Regions from separate parts of the Actinoplanes lobatus genome, predicted to be linked through region 1. Evidence: riboswitches for the same ligand, from Rfam matches in the RefSeq annotation. Region 1 holds a riboswitch; the other holds the start of a gene.
The links. Region 1 has a riboswitch for cyclic di-AMP ahead of BJ964_RS12245 (coiled-coil domain-containing protein). Riboswitches for the same ligand answer to the same signal wherever they lie in the genome.
Positions count from the first base shown of each region.

Region 1 (10,782 bases):
GGGTTCGGCCCGGCCACCTCGATGTACATCGTGGCATGTGGATCGGTTCAAGGACCGCCCCGGAAAACCGGAAAACGCTGATGCCCGGCACCCTTCCGGGGCCGGGCATCGAGACCGAGGATCCAGGTCAGCAGAGTCCTGGGCCGCCGTACCGGAAGGTCCGGGCGCTCAACTTGGTGACCGTGTAGACGTCGCTGGTGCTGCGGATGTGCATGTCCACCGCGGGCCCGTTGAGGTAGGTCAGGCTGCCGACCCGGGCGGCCGTCGTGTCGTCGCCGTCCCTGCCGTTGCCCATCTGGGTGCAGGGGGTGGCGGTGGCCGCGGCCACCTCACCGAAGACCTGGACCAGGCCGGTCTTGGAGAAGTCCACGGTCGGCCACTGCGACGCCGGGAAGTAGCCCACCCACTCGGTGTCGTACGCGATCCACCAGGCCCTGTTGAAGTACTGGATCCCGAACCGCTTCGTGACGTCCTGCGGCAGCGTGTCGCCGGGCCGGATGTTGTCGCTGAACTGCACGAATCCGCAGCCGTTGTAGCAGGTCGGCTTCCGGTCCACCCAGTGGTAGACGAACAGGTGCGGGTCGTCGTCGCCGTTGACCACGCGGTCCACGTTCCACCCGATCTCGACGATCTGGGCGCCGTCGGCGGACTGCACGGCCAGCTCGGCCAGCGTGTGGTAGTCGGATCGGGCCAGAGCCGGCCGGTTGATCGTCAGGTTCGCGTACGCCCCGTCGGAGACCGCGGCCTGCGACCCGACGTTGTAGAGGAAGTGGACGGTCGGCCTGGCCGCGGCGGCGGTCGGGGTGGGGCTCGGCGGCTCCGGCGGCACGACCGTGGTCGTCTCCTTCTTGAGCACCCCGGAACCTGTGGAGCGGCCCTTCGGCGCGTACTCCTCCTCGGCCTCCTCGCCGCTCGCGTCGGGCGCGGCCGCGTCCAGCCCGGCGGCCTTCAGCGCGCCGCTGCTGGCGCCGTTGCGCCCGGTCTGGATCTCCTGGGGCCGCTGCCCCCAGGGCAGTTTCGTCGGTGGGTCCTCGACCGGCGGCTCACCACCCTCCGCCGGACCGGGGTCGGCCGGCGCCACTGCGGGGACCGTGCTCTCCGGGATCTGCTCCGCACCCGCGTTGAGGGTTGAGACGACTCCGATGGAGCCGATCACGGCTGCGGTGAGGCCGGCGGCGAACAGCCCGCGGCGTGACTTCGACACTTGTCCGTCCTCGGTGTGTGGGCATCGGAGGCGGGGTGCGGCGGCCTCCGGCGACCGGTTCTCGGCGGCGCTGGTCACCATATAGCCATCCCGATTGGGCAGGGACCGCCTGAGCAGCGGATTCTGTCGGAACGACCGATCGGGGTAGGCCGATCTGGTGACAGACCGCCCAAAAATCTCGACACAGTGTGGTGGCATGGTCGCTCAACGCAGTTTTTCGCACCACTCTTCGAAAGAGGCAAAGCTCGCCAAGCCTCTTTCCGCCCCGAAGCCTTCGGCGAATTCGCCCCACCTCGGTGACGATCATGTGATAAAACCTATCTGGTCTATAGGTTTTGTATGCCTGCCGGGAGGCTGCCGTGTCCGACCATCTCGCCATCGCGCAGTGGTACTCCGCCACCGCACACGACTGGGCCGTCGCGCCCCGCTTCAATCCGGTCGACCGCTGGTACCACCGGCTCGCGGTCGCCGACGACCACGAGGTCTGGTTGCTCACCTGGCTGCCCGGGCAGGCCACCGAGATCCACGACCACGGCGGCTCGTCCGGCGCGTTCCTCGTGCACAGCGGCGACCTCACCGAGGACACCGTGTCGACGGCCGGCGGCCGGACCCGGATCGCGTCCCGGGAGCTGGGTGAGGGCGTGGGCCGCCGGTTCGGCGGTCACCACATCCACCGGATCGTCAACAACGGCATCCGGCCGGCGGTCAGCGTGCACGTCTACGGTCCGGCGCTGACCAGCATGACCAAGTACCGGCTCGGGCCGGACGGCCTGGAGGTCCTGACCGTGGAGCGGGCCGGCGCCGAGTGGTGAGCCCGGCTACTCCGGGTAGACCACGCCGGACCGGCCGCTGTACAGGTTCCGGGTGCCGTCCAGCCGCCGGCCGGTGTTCGGCGCGTCCAGCCAGACGATGTAGGCGGCGCCCGGGGTCAGCCCGGTGATCGTGGCGCTCACCGCGCACCCGCTGCCCGGCGCCACCTCCTGCCACACCGGTTGCGGCTGCGGGCCCTTCACCAGCTTCTGCGGCACGGCCGCCACCCGGTAGTTCGAGTTGAACTGGGTCGGCCAGTCGACCCTGAGCGAGCCGGCGCCCGGGGTCACCCGGACCGGGATCAGCGCCGGGTCGGTCCGCGGCCAGAGCTTCGTACACCTCGGGTCGGGGGTGGGCATGGAGAGCGAGACCTCCGGTGTCGGGCTGGCGCTGCCCATCGTGACCGACGGGGACGGGGTCGCCTGCCCCTGCTCCACGAGCAGCCACGACTCGCCGCCCCGCGCGGTGCCCCCGGTCGTCGCCGTGCGCTCACCGAAGCCGAGCGCGGCGCAGCCGCCCAGCGTGAGCGATGTCGCCGCCAGCGCGATCGCGATCCTGGTGTGCCGCACGTGCCGTCCTTCCGATCGGGTCCCCTACTGATCGGCGGCGGCCACCGGGGTTTTAGGGCGCAGCGGCTCGGTGAATCGCCAACCTTCGGCGAGCAGGTCGTCGACGGCCCGGATCGCGGTACGCAGGCGGCGCCCGTACGGCCCGGTCAGCTCCACCCACGGCGTGCCGCCGGCCGCCAGCCCGGCCCGGAACCGCCCGGTCATCCACTGCCGCAGGTGTTCGCCGTCACGCAGCCCGTCGTCCTCGAACGGCACGTCCGCGCAGTCGGTCAACAGGTAGAGGTCCGGCGCCCGGACCAGCTCACCCACCGCGGGCGAGGCGCTGCCCAGATAGCGCTCCTCCCAGACCGTGGTGGCGAAGGCGTCCGTGTCCCCGAAGACCACCGGCGAGCCGGCACGGGCGGCCGCGTCCTCGTCCGCGCTCTGCTCGACCGCGACCGTCACGAAGTCCGCCCGGTCCCAGGTCACGTCGAAGACGGTGGCCTCCGGCCGGTCCACACGCAGCTCGGCGAGCTTGCGCTCGGTGAGCTCCCGGCCGAACTCGGGCACCCAGCGGGTGCCCGCCCAGACCCCACCGCGGGTCCGGTAGTGCCGGGCCAGGGCCCGGGCCATGGTCGTGGTGCCGGTCGACTCGGCGCCCACCACGATCACCCGCCGGGCCAGGTGACCCCGGGCGCCGGCCCGCAGCCGGTCCCAGTGCGCGGCCGGGTCGGCGCGGATCGCCGTGCCGGAGACCGGAACCCGGAGCCGGTCCGGGTCGACCAGGACCGCCTCGGCGTGGAAGCGGCGGGCCAGCTCGGCCCCGTACGCCTCGGAGGAGAACACCGCGTCCACCCGGTCGGCGCCGGCCGCCTCCCGGAAGACCGCCATGTGCAGCTCCCACACCGCCGGGTCGGCGTAGTCGATCGGGTGGTCGTCATGAACCCCGGCGAACCGGACGTTCGGGCCGTGCTCGGCGCGCAGCCACGCCAGCCGCCCGGCCAGCGGGATGCTCTCCGCCGAGGAGGGCGCCACCACCACGGTGACCCGTTCACAGACGGCGGCCGCGGCGTCGATCAGCGCATGGTGGCCCTCGTGTGGCGGGTAGAACTTCCCGACGATCAGCCCGTGCCGGTACCTCACGCCGGAACCGCCCCGGGCCGTGCCCGCAACGCCACCCGCCACGAACGCAGGCCCAGCACGCACAGGAGCAGGAAGGCCACGTACAGGATCGCGGTGAGCCAGAGATCCTTGTACGCGTAGAGCGGGATGTAGATCAGGTCGGCGGCGATCCAGATCCACCAGCCCTCCACCAGCTTGCGGGTCTGGCCGTAGGTGGCCAGCAGGGACAGCGCCGTGGTGAGCCCGTCGGCCAGCGGGACCGTCGAGCCGGTGAGCCGGTCCAGGAAGAGCCAGAGGCCGGCGGTGAGCAGCACCCCGGCCACGATCAGACCGATCCACTCCGGACGGGTCGTGGAGCGGACCTCCAGGGCGGACCGGTTCTGGCCGCCGTGGAGCCAGGCCCACCAGCCGTAGCAGCCGAGGATCACATAGACGATCTGGAGGGTGGCGTCGGCGTACAGGCCCGCCGACCAGAAGACGACCATCAGTAGGAGCACGTTGAGGATGCCGAGCGGCCAGTTGAGGATGTGCCGGCGGACCAGGAGGCCGACGTTCACGAGTCCGGTCAGGAACCCGAGCACCTCGGCCCAGGTCGTCGGCACCCCGAACGCCACCAGCGCCGGGCTGTTCAGCCAATCGATCATGGGGACAGCATCACCGCCGTACGCCCGGGAGGGAACCCGGTTATCCGGCGGGATGCAGCCGGTGGCCGGCCATCTCCAGCTCGCCGTCCTGGACGGCGACCGCGGTCTGCAGGCCGGAATCGTCGCGGAGCAGCACCGAACCGCCCTCGATCCGGTAGGTGCCGCGGGCCGGCCGTCGACGGCCGGCCACCTCACCGGCGTACGTCCCATCGGTCCGCAGGCTCAGCCGGACCGCGCCGTCGGAGCTGTGCCACGAGCCCACCACGGCGTCGCTGATCACCAGCGGGGGCCGGGGGCCGCCGGAGCCGGAGTGCGGGCCCGGCGAGCTCCCGAGTGCGATGGCGAGCAGCGAGGTGGCGTCGAGGACGGTGAAGTCGACACGGGAATCACAGGCAGAGGTCATAAGCCGGCTCCAATGGTGGGGTCGGGATCAGCCTCTCCGGTCGGCATTTCCGGCCCGCGACGCTGGATTCGCTGAGTTGCAAACGGGAGCGAACCAGTGCGAGTTCGGTTGCCGGTCAGGCGGTGGCGCGCAACGCCGCGGTCACCGCCACCGTGAACTTCTCCAGGTAGTCCTCACCGATCGGCTGCCGGGCCACGGCCAGCCGCCAGTAGAGCGGGCCCAGGATCATGTCCACGGCCACCTCCGGATCGGTGCCCTCGGGCAGCTCGCCGCGGGCCACCGCCTGCCCGATCAGCTTCTCGCCGACGGCCTGCTGGTGGGTCCGGAGGGCCCGTTGCAGAGTCTCGGCGATCTGCGGGTTGCGGGCCGCCTCGGCCATCAGGTCCGGGATGATCTGGGACGCGATCCGGTGCTGGAGAGCCGTGCTCACGATCATCAGGAGGAGCTGGAGGTCGCCGGAGAAACTTCCGGTGTCGGGAAGTGGAACTTTTCGCTCCGCGACATCCGAGATTATCTCCATTACCATTTCGAGCTTGTTGCTCCATCGACGGTAGATCGCCGTCTTGCCGACCCCGGCACGGCGGGCCACTGCCTCGATGGACAACCGGCCGTAACCGACCTCCGCCAGCTCACTCATGACGGCGTTTCGGATCGCCACGGTGATATCGCCTCGGAGCACCGCCGCTCCGGCTGGTGCGCGCTTGATTGTCGCCACACGGTCACTATAGCGCTACGACGTAACGGTTGCGTTCCGCCGTTTGGTCAGCTACCGTCACATCCACGTCGATACGAACCCGTTCCATCGGCATCGGCGGGGGCCTGTCATGCTGCATGCTGTGACCTCGCACCAGGCATCGGATCCCGCCGCGCCCTTCGGGCCGACCAGATCGGAGCACCACCCCATGCCAGAGACGGCGGTCGCCGAGACCGACGCCGGCCTCTCCCTCAAGGAGCTGGCCCGGCGCAACGGCCTGAGCGCGTCCGGACGGCTTCCGAGCCTTCCGGACTACACCCGGCAGCTGTGGGAGTACCGGCACTTCATCCGGGCACACTCCAGCGCGAAGATGACGTCCGCACTGGGCAACACCAAGCTCGGCGCGGTGTGGCAGGTGCTCACCCCGATCATCAACGCGGCTGTCTACTACGTCATCTTCGGTCTGGTCCTCGGCGGCCACCACGAGATGCCGAACTTCATCGCGTACCTCTGCATCGGTGTCTTCGTGTTCCAGTTCACCCAGTCGGTGGTGCAGACCGGGACGAACGCGATCACCGGCAACCTGGGGCTGATCCGCGCGCTGCACTTCCCCCGGGCCAGCCTGCCGCTCTCCGCCTCGCTGGTGGAGATCCGCAACTTCGTGGTGGCGGTGTTCGTCCTGATGGGCATCGTGCTGATCACCGGTGAGCCGATCACCGTCAAGTGGCTGATCGTGGTGCCGGCCCTGATCCTGCAGTCGTTCTTCAACGTCGGCCTGGGCCTGTTCATGGCCCGCTACGGCTCCAAGGTGCGCGACGTCAAGCAGCTCATCCCGTTCATCATGCGGTTCTGGCTGTACGGGTCGGCCGTTCTCTACCCGGTGACGAAGTTCCAGGACCTGCTGAGCGGCTGGCAGCTCCAGGTGGTCGAGGCCAACCCGATGCTGGTCTACATCGAACTGATGCGCCACGCGCTGCTCGATGAGGCCACCCTGGCGAACTCCCCGGCCGTGCTGTGGATCGAGGCGATCGTCTGGACCGTGGTCGTCGGCATCGGCGGCTTCGTTTACTTCTGGCGCGGAGAGAAGGGCTACGGCCGTGGCTGACAACGAGCGGATTCCCACCGTCATCGCCGACGAGGCCCACATCATCTACAAGGTCCACCAGGCCGGTGCGTCCAGTTCCAGCCCGCTGGCCAGCTTCAAGCGCCTGGCCACCCGGAGCAAGAACTCGAACATCCGCGAGGTGCACGCGGTCAAGGGTGTCAGCTTCGTCGCCTACAAGGGCGAGGCGATCGGCCTGATCGGCACCAACGGCTCGGGCAAGTCGACCCTTCTGCGCGCGGTGGCCGGCCTGCTGCCGGTCTCCCGGGGCGCGATCTACGCCTCCGGCCAGCCGTCCCTGCTGGGTGTGAACGCGGCACTGATGAACGAGCTGCCCGGCGACCGCAACGTCGAGCTGGGCTGCCTCGCGATGGGCATGTCGCCGGACGAGGTGAGGGCGAAGAAGGACGAGATCATCGAGTTCTCCGGCATCAACGACAAGGGTGACTTCGCCACCCTGCCGATGCGGACGTACTCCTCGGGCATGTCGGCCCGGCTGCGCTTCTCGATCGCGGCCGCCAAGCAGCACGACGTGCTCCTGATCGACGAGGCGCTGGCCACCGGTGACGCCAAGTTCCGCCGGCGCAGCGAGGCCCGGGTCCGGGAGCTGCGCGCCCAGGCCGGCACGGTGTTCCTGGTGAGCCACAGCGAGCAGTCGATCCGGGACACCTGTGAGCGGTGCATCTGGCTGGAGGCCGGCACGATCCGCGCCGACGGCCCGACCGACGAGGTGATGAAGGAGTACGAGGCCTTCGCCCGCAGGTAGGCCCCGCACTCCCCCGGTGGTTCAGTTGACCGACAGGTGCACGTGGTTGGTGTGGTCGCTGGACGGGTCGCCACCCGCCCCGCTGTACGACTTCCAGCCACTGCTCGGCAGCCAGATCCGGCGGTACCAGATCACGTACAGGACGTCGAGGTCGTCGGCGTTGTTGATGAAGTAGTTCGCCAGGTTGTTGCCGTACGTCTTGTCGGCCCCCGTGGCGTCCCCGCCGAAGGTGCCCTTCTCGGCGGAGAAGTCGCAGGCCCGCCCCTTGGGGTGCTCACCGCTGTTCTGCGTACGCCAGCACTTGGTGAACCGGGTGAAGCCGTCCGCCCGGGCCTGCTTGTAGGCGTGCAGCAGGGTCGCGGTGATGCAGCCGCCGGTGCCGGTCGGGTCGTCCTGGTTGCAGCTCGACCCGCTCGGGCCCGGCTCCGCGTCGGCACTACCGCCGCCGTCGGAGGAGGACGAGGTGTCCGAGCCCTGGTTCGCCGCCTTGAGCGCCGCCTCGGCCTTGGCCTTCTGCTTCGCCATCACGGTGACCTGCTTCTGCTGGTCCTTGATCGCGATGTCGATGGAGTCCTTGGCCTTCTGCCGGTCCTCGCGGGTGGTCTTCAGGCCGTTGATCGCCCGGCTCTGGTCGGCTGCCACGATGGCCAGGGTCTCGGCCCGGCCCAGGAAGCCCTCGGCCGAATCGGCGGCGAGCATGGCCGACATCGGCCCGGCCCGGCCCGCGGTGTACGCCTGCGTGGCGATCAGATCGAGTTGCTCCTGCTGTGGCCCGAGCTCGGTGTCCAGGCGCTTGAGCTCCGAGGTCAGCTTGGTCTGCTGCTCCTTGGAGGTCTTCAGCTTCTTCTTGGCCGCGACGTAGCCGCTGGAGGCCTTCTCGAGTTGTTCGATGAGGGACTTCGATCCGCCCTCGCCGTCGTCCCCGGTGTCTCCGGGGGCGGCGAGCAGCCGGGGGGCCGCGGTGGCCGGCGACGCGACGACGGCCAATCCGCACGCGGCGACGAGCAGCGCCAGCAACGCCGCTAATCGCTGCGCAGTGTTCTGCTGCACAGGCATTTCCTTCCGTCGGCCGCCGGCCGGGTTAGCTGACGGGTTCGGGACGAAGGAAATCCCTACCGCTGGTAGCGGATTCACCCCGGAGATATTGGTTCCCCGGCTCGCCGATGACGGCGATTAGGCGGCGGCCCCCGCGCGGGAACCGCACCGACCATACCCACTCGATCGACAGATCGACAGTTCTCGTACGCACCGCAATTGCCCCGACACGACAGGTGATTGCAATTACGGAATGTGTTTGCGAGGTAACTCTTTTCGCGGTTCCCGGGGTCTGATCCACGGCGATATCTCGGGTAAACTGGCCGCCGGTCCTGCCAGGACGGCACCGCCCCCGAGTTGCCGGCAGGCCGCCGCCCAATCGTCGCGAGACGAACCGGGGAACCAGGTTCACTGGGGTGTATCCGCGCAGTTTGCGGTAGGGATTGCTTCCGTCCCGAACCCGTCAGCTAACTCGGTCGGCGGTGTCACGGAAGGAACTGTTGATGGCAGCAAGTCCCCGCCGGTGGCTGATACTTGCCCTGGCGCCGCTGGTGAGCGCCCTGATGTTCATGGCGCCCGCGACTCCGGCCGCGGCCGAGCCAGGCGGCTCCTCATCCTCCGCACAGGAGGAGGACGAGGACGCAACTCTCAACGACGTGATCGAGTCGACCAACCGGCGCTACGCCTCCGCGAAGTCCGCGGTGACGCAGTCCACCAAGACGCAGGCCAAACTGGCCACACAGATCAAGGCGGCGGAGGCCCGGCGGGACGCACTGATCCCCGAGGTCGACCAGATCGCCAAGCAGCAGTACATGACCGGCAACCTGAGCGCCATGGGCTTCCTGCTCAGGTCCCAGGACTCGGGCGACTTCCTGACCAAGGCGGTCTCCCTCGAAGAGATCAACAAGCTGCACGACGCCAAGCTGCACGAGCTCAACGCGGCGATCACCGAGATCTCGGACAGCAAGGCGCAGCTGGACGCCGAGGTCAAGGCGCAGCAGCAGAACGCCACGGTGATGAAGAAGCAGAAGGACGCGGCCGACAAGGCGTTCCAGCTGGTCGGTGGCAACTCGGTGACCAAGGGCCTCGTGGTGGCGGACTCGCCGGAGGCCGCCCCGGCGCCGCGGAACGGCTCCGGCGGATTCTCCTCGGAGGGTTGCACCGAGGACGACCCGACCACCGGCGGCTGCATCACCAAGCGCACGCTGCACATGTACAAGGAAGTCAAGAAGGCCGGCTTCAGTAATTTCGTCGGCTGTCACCGTGACGGCGGGCCCTTCGAACACCCCAAGGGCCGCGCCTGCGACTGGTCGTTGCAGAAGAGCGGATTCTCGGTCTACGACACCGACAAGGAATTCCGGTACGGCAACAACCTGATGGCGTTCCTGGTCCGTAACGCCGACGAGCTCGGCATCTACTACGTGATCTGGAACAAGATGATCTGGTTCCCGGCCTCGGGCTGGAAGACATACCACGGGGTCAGTGACCACACCGACCACGTGCACGTCTCGATGCTCTGACGGACTTCACGAGAACGGCCCCCGCCCATCCGGGCGGGGGCCGTTTTCATGTGCTCAGTGAACCGCGCGCCGGACCGGAGCGCGGCCGTGCGGCTGGGCCGGTGCCGGGCCCGGCGGCACCGCGGCCGGAATCGGCATGGTGACCGGTCGCACCTGGGTCACCTCGAGCTCCTTGCCGTGGTGGATCAGCGTGAGCCGGGCCTGCCCGCCGCCGTTGCGCAGCGAGTAGGTCACCTCTTCGGAGGTCACGTTGACGCGCAGCCGCAGACCCCGCCAGAGCAGCGAGAACTCCAGACTGTTGATCCGGCTGGGCAGTCGCGGCGCGAAGCTCAGCTGGCCGTTGAAGTCCCGCATGCCGCCGAGGCCGGCGACCAGCGCGATCCAGGAGCCGGCCAGCGACGCCACGTGCACGCCGTCCCGCGCGTTCCGGTGCAGGTCGTGCAGGTCCATCAGGGCGGCCTCGCCCAGATAGTCGTGCGCCAGCTCGAGATGCCCGGTCTCGGCCGCCATGACCGCCTGGATGCAGGCCGACAGCGACGAGTCCCGGACGGTACGGGCGTCGTAGTAGGCGAAGTTGCGCGCCTTCTCCTCCGGGGTGAACGCGTCGCCCCGGATGTACATCGCCATCACCAGGTCGGCCTGCTTGACCACCTGCTTGCGGTACAGGTCGAAGTACGGGTAGTTGAGCAGCAGCGGGTAGCCCTCCGGCGGGGTGCCCTCGAAGTCCCACTCCTGGAGCCGGGTGAAGCCCTCGCACTGCTGGTGGACGCCCAGCTCCTTGTCGTACGGGACGTGCACGGCAGCCGCCGCGTCCCGCCAGGAGGCCGCCTCCTCGTCGTTGACCCCGAAACCGCGGGCCAGGTCCGGGTGCCGCTGGCAGGCGTCGACGGCGGCCATCAGGTTCTGCTGCGCCATCAGGTTGGTGTAGATGTTG
Region 1 covers NZ_JACHNC010000001.1:2,651,275-2,662,056, reverse strand. The annotation lists gene BJ964_RS12290 (neprosin family prolyl endopeptidase) at 128-1,204, opposite strand; gene BJ964_RS12285 (cysteine dioxygenase) at 1,564-2,016, shown strand; gene BJ964_RS12280 (hypothetical protein) at 2,023-2,583, opposite strand; gene BJ964_RS12275 (AAA family ATPase) at 2,608-3,705, opposite strand; gene pnuC (nicotinamide riboside transporter PnuC) at 3,702-4,328, opposite strand; gene BJ964_RS12265 (Atu4866 domain-containing protein) at 4,369-4,731, opposite strand; gene BJ964_RS12260 (TetR/AcrR family transcriptional regulator) at 4,847-5,410, opposite strand; gene BJ964_RS47905 (ABC transporter permease) at 5,634-6,530, shown strand; gene BJ964_RS12255 (ABC transporter ATP-binding protein) at 6,523-7,293, shown strand; gene BJ964_RS12250 (coiled-coil domain-containing protein) at 7,315-8,349, opposite strand; cyclic di-AMP (ydaO/yuaA leader) riboswitch at 8,348-8,483, opposite strand; cyclic di-AMP (ydaO/yuaA leader) riboswitch at 8,691-8,827, shown strand; gene BJ964_RS12245 (coiled-coil domain-containing protein) at 8,832-9,848, shown strand; gene BJ964_RS12240 (glycoside hydrolase family 65 protein) at 9,903-10,782, opposite strand, start outside.

Region 2 (10,782 bases), 3.8 Mb from region 1:
CCGCGGCGGCCGCACACGCACGGCGGCCCGTCGAGCTGGACGACGGTGTGCCCGAACTCCCCGGCGTTGGTGTGCGCGCCACGGTGGGCGGCGCCGCCGAGCCAGAGCCCGGCGCCGACGCCGCTCTCGACCATGATCAGGGCGGCGTCGCGGAACCCGGCGCCGTGGCGCCACGCTTCGGCGGTCACCGCGGCGGTGACGTCCTTGTCGACGTGGACCGGCAGCCCGAGCCGTTCGGTGGCGAGGTCAGCCAGCGGGATGTCGTGCCAGTGGCGGAGCCGGTGCGCGTCGCGGACGGTGCCGGTGGCCTGGTCGAGCGGCCCGATCATGCCGATGCCGACCCCGGCCAGGTGCCGGGGCGCGCCTCCGGGCCCTGGGGCGGCGAGCAGTCCGGTGACCCCGGCGGACAGTTCGCTCAGCAGCTGCTCCGGGGTGAAGTCGGGTGGCAGGGCGGTCGTGACGCCGGCCCGGACGGTGCCGGCCAGGTCGGTCAGGGCCAGGCGCAGGGCGCGGCGGGTGACGTGTGCGCCGATCGCCCACCGGCTGTCGGGCACGAGCCGGTAGATGGCGGCCGGTTTGCCCATCGCGGCCCGGCGCACCCCGGCCGGTGCGATCAGGCCCTCCTCCAGCAGCCGGGCGAGGACCTTGGAGACGGCCTGTGGGGTCAGGCCGGTGACCTCGGCGACCGTGCCGCGCTCGATGGTCGGCCGGGTGCGGGCCAGCGTGAGGACCAGGGCCTCGTGGTAGTCGCGGAGGAAGGCGAGGTGCACGGGCTCACACTACAACTAACGCAACAGCGTTGCTAAAGTCCGGGTCATGACCGACATACGCAACAGCGTTGCAGAACTCGACGCTGTGGCTCCCCACCCCGGCGCCGACCGCCGCTGGCCGGCCCTGCTCGCCCTCGCCTTCGGCGCCGTCGCCATCGGCCTCACCGAGTTCGTCCCCGCGGGCCTGCTGCCCCAGATCGCCCAGGACCTGCTCGGCGCCGAGTACACCCGATCCCCGTCCGACGCCGTCGCGCACGCCGGCTGGATGGTCACCGCGTACGCCCTCGGGGTCGTCGTCGGCGCGCCCCTGATCGCCGCCGCGACCGCCCGCGTGCCGCGCCGCCGGCTGGTCCTCGCCCTGCTCGTGCTTTTCGTGGCCGGCACCGTCGCGTCCGCGCTCGCCCCCGGATTCACCCTCGTCCTGGTCGCCCGGTTCGTGGCCGGGCTGCCGCACGGCGCCTATTTCGGCGCCGCCGGCCTGCTGGCCGCCAAACTGATGGGCCCCGGCAACGAGGGCCGCGGCTTCGCCGCCGTGCTCAGCGGCCTGACCATCGCCAACGTCGTCGGCGTGCCGGCCGTCACCTGGCTCGGCCAGCAGTCCGGCTGGCGGATCGCCTACCTGGTCATCGCCGGTGTCTTCGCCCTCGCGCTGCTGGCCGTGGCCGCCACCGTGCCGGACGCGCCCGCCGCCGACGGTTCCCCCGCCGCCGAACTGCGCTCGCTGCGCCACCCGCTGGTCTGGCTGACCGCCGCCACCGCCGCCATCGGTTTCGCCGGCTTCTTCGCCATCAACAGCTACATCGCCCCGGTCACCACCGAGGTCACCGGCCTGTCCACCGGCACCGTGCCGTGGGTGCTGGTCGCCATGGGCCTGGGCATGACCGTCGGCAACGCGCTCGGCGGCTGGTACGCCGACCGCGACCTGCACCGCGCCACCCTGCTCGGCTTCACCGCGATGATCGCCACCGCGGTGCTCTTCGCCCTGACCGCCGGCACCACGGCCGGCCTGTTCACCGGCGCCTTCCTGATCGGCGCGACCAGCCTCTTCCTCGGTCCCGCCCTGCAGTCCCGGCTGATCACGGTCGCCCCCGGGGCGCAGCTGATGGGCGCTGCGGTCAACCAGTCCGCCATGAACATCGCCAACAGCCTCGGCGCGGCCCTCGGCGGCGCGGTCATCGCCGCCGGCCTCGGCTACCGCGCCCCCGCCTGGGCCGGCGTCGCCCTCGGTCTGGCTGGCCTCGCCCTGGCCGCCACCGGGTTCGCGCTCGACCGACGGCGGGCCGTTTGAAAGATTCTCCGGCGATGGTGTCGTATCAAGGGGCCGCCGTTCGTGGAACCGGTGTGCGGCGTCCGCCGGACCGGTATCAGAGGGAGACGACCATGCCGGAGTACCTGATCACCTTCAACGACGAGTGGGTGCCCCACCACACCGAGGAGCAGATCCGCGCGAAGTCCGAGGCGGTCCGCCCGGTGATCGACGAGATGCTGGCCGAGGGCGTGCTGATCTTCAGTAACGGCGGCCTCGACCGGTCCACCGCGGTGTGCAGCGTCGAGGCCGTCGACGGCGAGGCCGTCTTCACCGACGGCCCGTTCGTCGAGACCAAGGAGCACCTCGGCGGGTTCGCCGCGGTGGAGGTGCCCGACGACGCGACGGCGCGGTACTGGGCCGGCCGGCTCGCGACCGCGCTCGAGTGGCCCCAGGAGGTGCACCGGTTCCGCGGTCCCGGAGCCGACCGCGCCGGCCGCCTCGGGAACAAATGAGCGCTGGCACCACCGAGCAGGCGATCACCCGCGCCCACCGTCAGGAGTGGGCGCGGCTGGTCGCCGGCCTCGCCCGCCGTTTCGGTGATCTCGACATCGCCGAGGAGGCGACGGCCGAGGCGTTCGCGGCCGCCGCACAGCGGTGGCCGCGCGAAGGCGTACCGCCGAATCCCGGCGGGTGGCTCGCCACCACCGCATCCCGCAAGGCGATCGACTGGCTGCGGCGCGAGGCCCAGCGCGACGCCAAACACCAGGCGGCCCTCATCGTGTACGACGACAGCGCACCCGAACCCACCGGCCCCGTCGAGGACGACCGGCTCCGGCTCGTCTTCACCTGTTGTCATCCGGCGCTCGCCATGGACGCCCGGGTGGCGCTCACCCTGCGCCTGCTCGGCGGCCTCACCGTCGCCGAGATCGCCCGCGCCTTCCTGGTACGGGAGACCGCTATGGCGCAACGCATCACCCGTGCCAAGACGAAGATCAGGGCGGCCGGCATTCCGTACCGGGTGCCGTCGGCCGGTGACATCCGCGAGCGGCTCGCCGGCGTGCTCGCGGTCGTCTACCTGATCTTCAACGAGGGCTATCTCGCCGGTGAGGGTGACGATCCGGTCCGCGCCGACCTCACCGACGAGGCGATCCGTCTCGGCCGCCTGCTGCGTGACCTGTTGCCCGGCGACGGCGAGGTGGCCGGGCTGCTCGCGCTGATGCTGTTCACCGACGCCCGGCGGCGGGCTCGCGTGTCCGGCAGCGGGGAACTGGTGATCCTCGCCGAACAGGACCGCGGGCTCTGGGACCGCCACCTCATCGCCGAGGGCGCCGCGCTGGTCCGGGAGCGGATCGCGGCGGTGGCGGCCGGCGGCCCACCGGCCGGGCGCTACCAGCTCCTGGCCGCGATCAACGCCGTCCACACCGAGGCCCCGTCGGCCCGGGAGACCCGCTGGCCGACGATCATCGCCCTGTACGACCGGATGGCACGGCTCGACCCGTCCCCGATCGTGCGGCTGAACCGGGCGGTCGCGGTCGCCGAGGTCGACGGCCCGGCCGCCGGGCTCGCCGAGATCGACCGGCTCGCCGACGTCCTCGACGGCTATCACGCCTTCCACGCCGCCCGCGCCGACCTGCTGCGACGTCTCGATGACGGTGCCGCGGCGGCCGCCTACGACCGGGCCGTCGCCCGCACCGACAACGCCGCCGAACGGGCGTACCTCATCCGCCGCCGCGACCAGCTCCGGCGCCCGGACGATCGCGAAGCGCCTTGATTCGGCGTCCTTCGGGGCAGAACGGACGCGGACCGGGATAGCGTTGGTCCTCAGGGTTACGTTCCTGCCCGGCCCGAAAGGGTGCTCGCGGAGGGGCTTCCGATGACCTCGACGAAGAAGGCGCCGAAGCTGGCCGATCTGCTCGCCTGGCTTGAGCGGTTGCGCGGCCGGGGACAGGTCGTCCATGACGACAAGCAACGCTGTTGGCATGTGCTGGGTCACCCGGAAACCAGCGCCGTGCTCTCCGACCCCGGCGCCTTCTCCTCGGATCTGAGCGAACTGGTGCCGCGGCAGGAGGACTTCGCGCTCTTCGAGCAGGGCAACTTCGTCCGGATGGATCCGCCCCGGCACCGAAAGCTGCGCGGCCTGGTCAACCAGGCGTTCACGCCACGGGTCGTGGCCCTGCTGGAACCCCGGATCGCGCGGGTCACGAACGAATTGCTCGACGGCGCGGGCGGCGAGACCCGGGTGGACATCATCGAGCGGTTGGCCTACCCCCTGCCGGTGATCGTCATCGCGGAACTGCTCGGCATTCCGGCATCGGACCGGCCGATCTTCCACCGATGGGCCGACGACCTGTTCAACCAGCAGAACATCGATCCCGAACAGTCGCTCCTCGCCACCGCCACGGAGTCGATGGACACGGCCGTACCGACCATCCGGGAGATGAACACCTACCTGCTGCAACGCATCCGGGCGCGGCGCGCCGACCTCGCCGATGACCTGATGAGCAAACTGATTCTGGCCGAGGTCGACGGGGAGCACCTCGCCGACGAGGAGATCATCGGGTTCGTCGGCCTGCTGCTGCTCGCCGGGCACATCACCACGACAGCGACGCTCGGCAACGCGATTCTCTGCTTCGAGGAGAACCCCGAGGCCGCGGCGGCGGTACGCGACGACCCGGGACTGCTACCCGACACCATCGAGGAAGTGCTGCGATACCGTACGCCGTTTCCTCGCCTGGCCCGCCTGACCACCCGTGGCGTCGGGATCGGCGAGGTGGACGTTCCGGCCGGTGCCGTCGTCATGCCGTGGCTCGCGGCCGCCAACCGTGACGAACGGGTGTTCACCGAACCCGACCGGTTCGATGTCCACCGCACCCGCAATCCGCACCTCGCCTTCGGGCACGGCATCCACTTCTGCATCGGAGCGCCCCTGGCGAGGCTGGAGGCCCGGGTCGCTCTGGGCATCATGTTCCAGCGGTACGCGGACATCTCGGTCGCGGCCGACGAGCCGGTCGACGAGGTGAACCCGTGGCTGATGACCAGCGTGAACCGGCTGCCGCTGGACCTGCGACCGAACTGACAGCGCAGATCCGTGTGCCATTCGGTAATACCCTAGGGGGGTACCGGTATCATCGTGGGGAGGCGGCGGCGCCCTGTCCGCCGGAATTCGCCAACGACGAGGAGACCGTGATGGCCGCCAAGACCTACACCGTGACCGGCATGACCTGCTCGCACTGCGTCAACTCGGTGACCGAGGAGGTCGGCAGGATCCCCGGCGTCACCGGTGTCCAGGTCGACCTGACCTCCGGCGCGGTCACCGTCACCAGCGCCCAGCCCGTCGACGACACCGCGGTGGCCGCGGCCGTCGACGAGGCCGGTTACGAACGGGCGAGGTAGCCGTAGACGCCGACTGCCCGCACCCTGTGGTGGGTGCGGGCAGTGTCGTCATCAGGCCAGGCGCCGGACGACGTAGTTCGAGCTCCAGATCTTCTGCTTGCTGACCGGCTTGCCGGTCCGCGGCGCCGACCACATCATGCCGTTGCCCGCGTAGATGGCGGCGTGGATGCCGTACGAGCCCCTGCGGATGATGATGAGGTCACCGGGACGGGCGTCGGCCTTGCTGACCTTCTTGCCGTACTTCTGCTGCAGGTTCGCCTTGTGCGGCAGCTTCTTGCCCACCGTCTTCTTGTAGACGTAGAGGGTGAAGCCCGAGCAGTCGAATCGCTTCGGCCCGACGGCGCCGAACAGGTAGAGCTTGCCCTTGTGCGAGGCCGCCTCGGTCACGACCCGGGCGCCGATCGGCTGCGCCGCGGTCACGACCTTGGTGCTGGCAGTGGCGCCGGCCGCGGCCTCGACGGTGACGGTGCGGCTCACCGCCACGTTCGTCCGGACGGTGGCGACACTCGGCGCCTGTGGGGCGGCGGAGGCGGCGTGCGGTGTGCCGAGTCCTCCAGCGAGAAGACCGAGACCCACGGACAGGGCGATGGTGCCGGTTCCCAGGGTGCGGAAGTGCCGGCTCGAAGTACGTACGTGCACGGTGAAGGAATCCCTCCGGCACGCCTGCGAGGTTAGCTGTCGGGTTCGGGCGCGAAGGAATGCCCGGCCGCACGGTGGCGGCTTCACCCCAAGATCCGTCACCTGGCGGTGCCGGATCGATATGTGGTTCCCCCGTCCCTGCCCCCGATTGCCTCATGCTCGCCAAGTGGCTCGTGTCGCCGGACCGGGGCAGGGCTCGGCGTGGTCCGTGCTGACACGACCGGCGAGCAGGTGCCCGCCGCCCTTCCTTGATATCCCAGGTCCAGGGGCTGCCAACCCGCCGCGACATCCACGGGTGCCGATCGATCTGGCGAGTAGCGTCCCGGTTGCGGGACGGGTGCGAAGTTTTCCGACACGCTGTGTTCATGGGTGGTGACGGCGCGGTGATGATCTTGTGTGAAACTGATCACGATAAATCCGGATCGTCATCTCCGCGGCTACGCCGGCAGTCATCCGCTCCGTCGAGGGCGAGCCGACTCACCGGCCCGCCGGGCATGGCCGAGCGGCCGAATGCCGCAACCACCGGGCCGGGGCGTCAACAGCCGGGCGTTCACCGCACTCGCCTCCTCCGCCTCCGCATCAAGATCCCTCCGGCCGGTTGCGCTCGCACCCCCGGTGACCTCGGCCCGACGCCGGGCATCCGCGGTTCCAGGCCCTCAAGACCGATTTCGTACGGACGGAGCACCCGCCAACCGCAAGACGACCGCGAACGCCACCGGGACCCGGGCTCGATCGCGGCAACCATTCGGAAACCGGCAAACACCGATTCTGTGATCGTCGCGCCCGGCGCCTCGTCGAAGTGACTGGTGAGCCCGCAGACAGCGGGTGGAACATTCCGAAAGGGTCTGCTCTTGCGCCAGCTTCTTCGCCGCTTCGCCGTGACCGCTCTCCTCACCCCGGTCGCCGCGATCGGTGCCACCACGATGATCGCGAGTTCGGCCGAGGCTGCGCCGGCGAAGCCTGGCCCGACGCAGCCCGACTACGGGCAGTACGGCTCCTGGTACGGCTCGGGCAACTACGACTCGGGCCGGTACGGCTCCGGGAACTACGACTCCGGCCGCTACGGCTCCTGGAACCCCGGTCCGGTCAAGCGCAGCCCGTCGTGGCCGGCTCCGACCAAGCCGGCCCCGACCAAGCCGGCCCCGAGCCAGCCCGCCCCGAGCCAGCCCGCGCCGACGACGCCCGCCCCGGGCAACACCACGCCGGCCAAGTCGTCCGAGCAGGCCCTCCAGGACGAGATCAACCGCCTGATCAACGTCGAGCGTGGCAAGAACGGCTGCTCCGCCCTGACGGTCAACGCGCAGCTCACCCAGGCCGCCCGTGACCACAGCGCCTGGATGGCCCAGACTGGCACGTTCTCGCACACCGGCAGCGGCGGGTCCAGCTTCGTCGACCGCGCCAAGGCGGCCGGCTACGCCCAGCCGTCGGCCGAGAACATCGCCTACGGCTACCGCACCGCCTCCGAGGTGGTCAACGGCTGGATGAACAGCTCCGGCCACCGCGCCAACATCGTCAACTGCAAGTCCAAGACGGTCGGTGTCGGCGTGGTCCTCAAGGCCGACGGCACCCCGTACTACACCCAGGACTTCGGTTACTGACGCCTGACGCCTGATGCCCCAGCCGCCCCGTGCGGCTGGGGCATCTCGCTTCAGCCCTCGGTGACGGATCAGTTCGGTAGGATGATCCACTATGGAACATCGTCGCCTCGGTCGTAGCGGCCTCTACGTCAGCGAGATCACGTACGGCAACTGGTTGACCCACGGTGAGCTGGTCGCGCGGGACACCGCGCTCGCCTGCATCCAGGCCGCGCTGGACGCCGGTGTCACCACCTTCGACACCGCCGACGTGTACGCCCAGGGCGCGGCCGAACAGGTGCTCGGCGACGCGCTGCGCACCGTCCGCCGGTCCTCGGTCGAGATCGCCACGAAGGTCTGCCTGCCCACCGGCGACGGCCCCAACGACCGCGGCCTGTCCCGCAAGCACATCATCGAGTCCTGCCACGCCTCGCTGCGGCGGCTCGGCACCGACTACGTCGACCTCTACCAGGCGCACCGCTTCGACGAGCGCACCCCGATCGAGGAGTCCCTGATCGCCTTCGACGATCTGGTACGCCAGGGCAAGGTGCTCTACCTCGGCGTCTCGGAATGGACCGCCCCACAGATCGAGGCCGCCCTGCGGATCGCCGCCGACCTCGGGCTGCGCAGCCGGATCGTCGCCAACCAGCCGCAGTACAACATGCTGTGGCGCGTGATCGAACCGCAGGTGCTGCCGCTGTGCGAGCGTGAAGGCATCGGACAGGTGGTCTTCCAGCCGCTGGCCCAGGGCGTGCTCACCGGCAAGTACCAGCCCGGCCGTCCGCTGCCGGAGAACTCCCGCGCCACCAGCGGCGGGCGTGCGCCCCAGTTCATCAGCCGGGTGCTCGGCCCGGTGTTGCTCGACCGCGTGCAGCGGCTGCGCCCGCTCGCCGACGAGGCCGGCCTCACGATGGCCCAGCTCGCCGTCGCCTGGACCCTGCAACCCGGCAGCGTCAGCTCGGCGATCATCGGCGCCTCCCGGCCCGAGCAGGTCACCGAGAACGCCGTCGCCGCCGGGGTGCGGCTGCCCACCGATCTACTGTCGAAGATCGACGAGGTGCTGGGCGACCTGATCGACCGCGACCCCACCAAGACCGCCCAGATGATGTCCGTCAAGCCCGACTGGAATCGCCCGAAGCCCTGATCACCGCAGCCGTCCGGTAAACCACATCCGCCCAGGTCATGAGAGGCCGTGACGCCGGCCGTCGGTAGGATCCAGCGACAGTTCGAGAACTGGAGCGTTGATGACCTACCCGCCGCCGCCCGGACAGCCACCCTATCCGCCGTCGCCCGGTGAACCGCTCCCGCCGCCCGTCGACCCGTATGAGACGCCGCAGCACACCGCGCCGCTCTACGAACAGCCGAACTACGGTCAGCCCACCTATGCGCAGCCGGGCTACAGCCACCCCGGCTACGGCCGGCCCGGCATGCCGGCTGTCCCGTCTCAGCCGCGGGGACAGTCGCGAACGGTCGTGATCACCCTGTTGTCGGTGGCGATCGCGCTCGTCGTACTCGTCGGTGGTGGAATCGTCTTTTATCTGGTCGGTGAGACGTTCTCCCAGAACGGGAACGGTGGAACCGCGCAGGACAAGAAGGCGAGCCCCAGCCCGAGCGAAACGGCGAAGGCCGACATCAGCATCCGTGAGCCGAACACGCTGAACGGTCATTCCAAGATCGAGGCCGAGGAACTGTCCTCGCTCACCATGGACCTGGCGAAGGAACTGGACGGCTACCCGGGCGCCGCGAACGCGTTCGGTGCCTTCTACGGGTCCCTGGCCGACAAGAAGATGATCGCCGTCATCGCGGCCGAGGTCGACATCGACGATCCGCAGCGCATGCTCGACACCATGTTCCAGTCGTTCAGTGGCGAGAACCAGCTGACCCAGGTCTCCGCTGCCAGTACCGGCTCACTCGGCGGGGTGGCGCAGTGCGGCAACAGCGTCGTCGGCCAGGAGGACGTGGCCATCTGCGGGTGGGCCGACGAAGGTAGCGTCGGCATGTTTCTGCACTTCTACGAGACCGCGGTGGACGTGAAGGGCGACTTCCCCGACATGCGCGCGGAGATCGAGACCAAGAGCTGAACCCTTGGTATCGGCGGCGTGGCAACGCGGCTCGTACAGATCAATATGAAGGCGCACGACGGTGCCGGTGGCCGTGCCGTCGCGGCGATCGGCGAGTGGCGCTCCGCTACCGTGCTGCCGTGATGTTCATTGCCGCGTACGACCCGGATTGGCGACACCAGGGAGCGGCTCTGGCCGGCGAGTTGCAGGCCGCGTTGGCGCCGTCGGCGCTGCGGGTCGATCACATCGGCAGCACCTCGATCCCCGGGATGGCGGCCAAGCCGGTGTTCGACGTACAGGTCAGTGTCGTTGATCTCGACGATGCCGCGGCCGCGTTCGATGGACCGTTGGCCGCGCTCGGATTCTGTCGGCGACCGTACGAGCAGGATCATGTGCCGGCCGGTCGTGCGGATCCACCGCACCTGTGGGCCAAGCGGTACTGGAACCGGCGTGTACCCGGTGAGCAGCAGGTCAACCTGCATTGCCGGGTCGCCGGAGCCCCGAACGAGCGGCTCGCCCTGCTGTTCCGGGACTGGTTCCGGGCGCATCCGCACGCGGTGCCGGCGTATGCGCGGTTCAAGGGTGTTCTGGCCGAGGCGGTCGGTGATCGGGAGGTCTACACGCATGTCAAGGACCCGGTGGTCGACCTCGTTGTGACCGTCGCGGAGGAGTGGGCGGCCGCCACCGGTTGGTCTCCTTCGGTACCGACACCGGCATGAGTCTCGACTCGATACGTGCGGACGTCGCCGTACTCGACGCGCACCTCGACCACGAACGATCTCCAGAGTGCCGTGGCGGTAACCGCGCTGGCTAGATTCGGTGGTATGCGCACGATCATGAGCGGCCGGCTTCTGCTGCGTCCCTGGCAAGACGGCGACGCCGGCTTCCTCCTGGATCTGGAGTCGCGCTGGGAGGTCGTGCGTTTTCTCGGCGCGCATCCGGCGATCATGCGAACGAGGCAGGACGCGCTCGCCTCGATCGGACGGCGACGTGCCATCGACCACCCCGTGCACGGCATCTGGTTGATCACCACGGCGGACGGGGTGCCGGTCGGAAACCTTCTGCTCAAGCCGATCCCGCTGTCGGCGGGGGAATCC
Region 2 covers NZ_JACHNC010000001.1:6,438,783-6,449,564, forward strand. The annotation lists gene BJ964_RS29525 (ROK family transcriptional regulator) at 1-770, opposite strand, end outside; gene BJ964_RS29530 (MFS transporter) at 817-2,058, shown strand; gene BJ964_RS29535 (YciI family protein) at 2,151-2,531, shown strand; gene BJ964_RS29540 (RNA polymerase sigma factor) at 2,528-3,790, shown strand; gene BJ964_RS29545 (cytochrome P450) at 3,893-5,095, shown strand; gene BJ964_RS29550 (heavy-metal-associated domain-containing protein) at 5,206-5,412, shown strand; gene BJ964_RS29555 (C40 family peptidase) at 5,464-6,051, opposite strand; cyclic di-AMP (ydaO/yuaA leader) riboswitch at 6,058-6,226, opposite strand; gene BJ964_RS29560 (CAP domain-containing protein) at 6,903-7,649, shown strand; gene BJ964_RS29565 (aldo/keto reductase family protein) at 7,741-8,769, shown strand; gene BJ964_RS29570 (hypothetical protein) at 8,870-9,706, shown strand; gene BJ964_RS29575 (GrpB family protein) at 9,829-10,404, shown strand; gene BJ964_RS29580 (GNAT family N-acetyltransferase) at 10,510-10,782, shown strand, end outside.
Region 2: it holds a riboswitch for cyclic di-AMP, as region 1 does, so the genes downstream of both, BJ964_RS29555 (C40 family peptidase) here and BJ964_RS12245 (coiled-coil domain-containing protein) in region 1, are expected to answer to the same signal.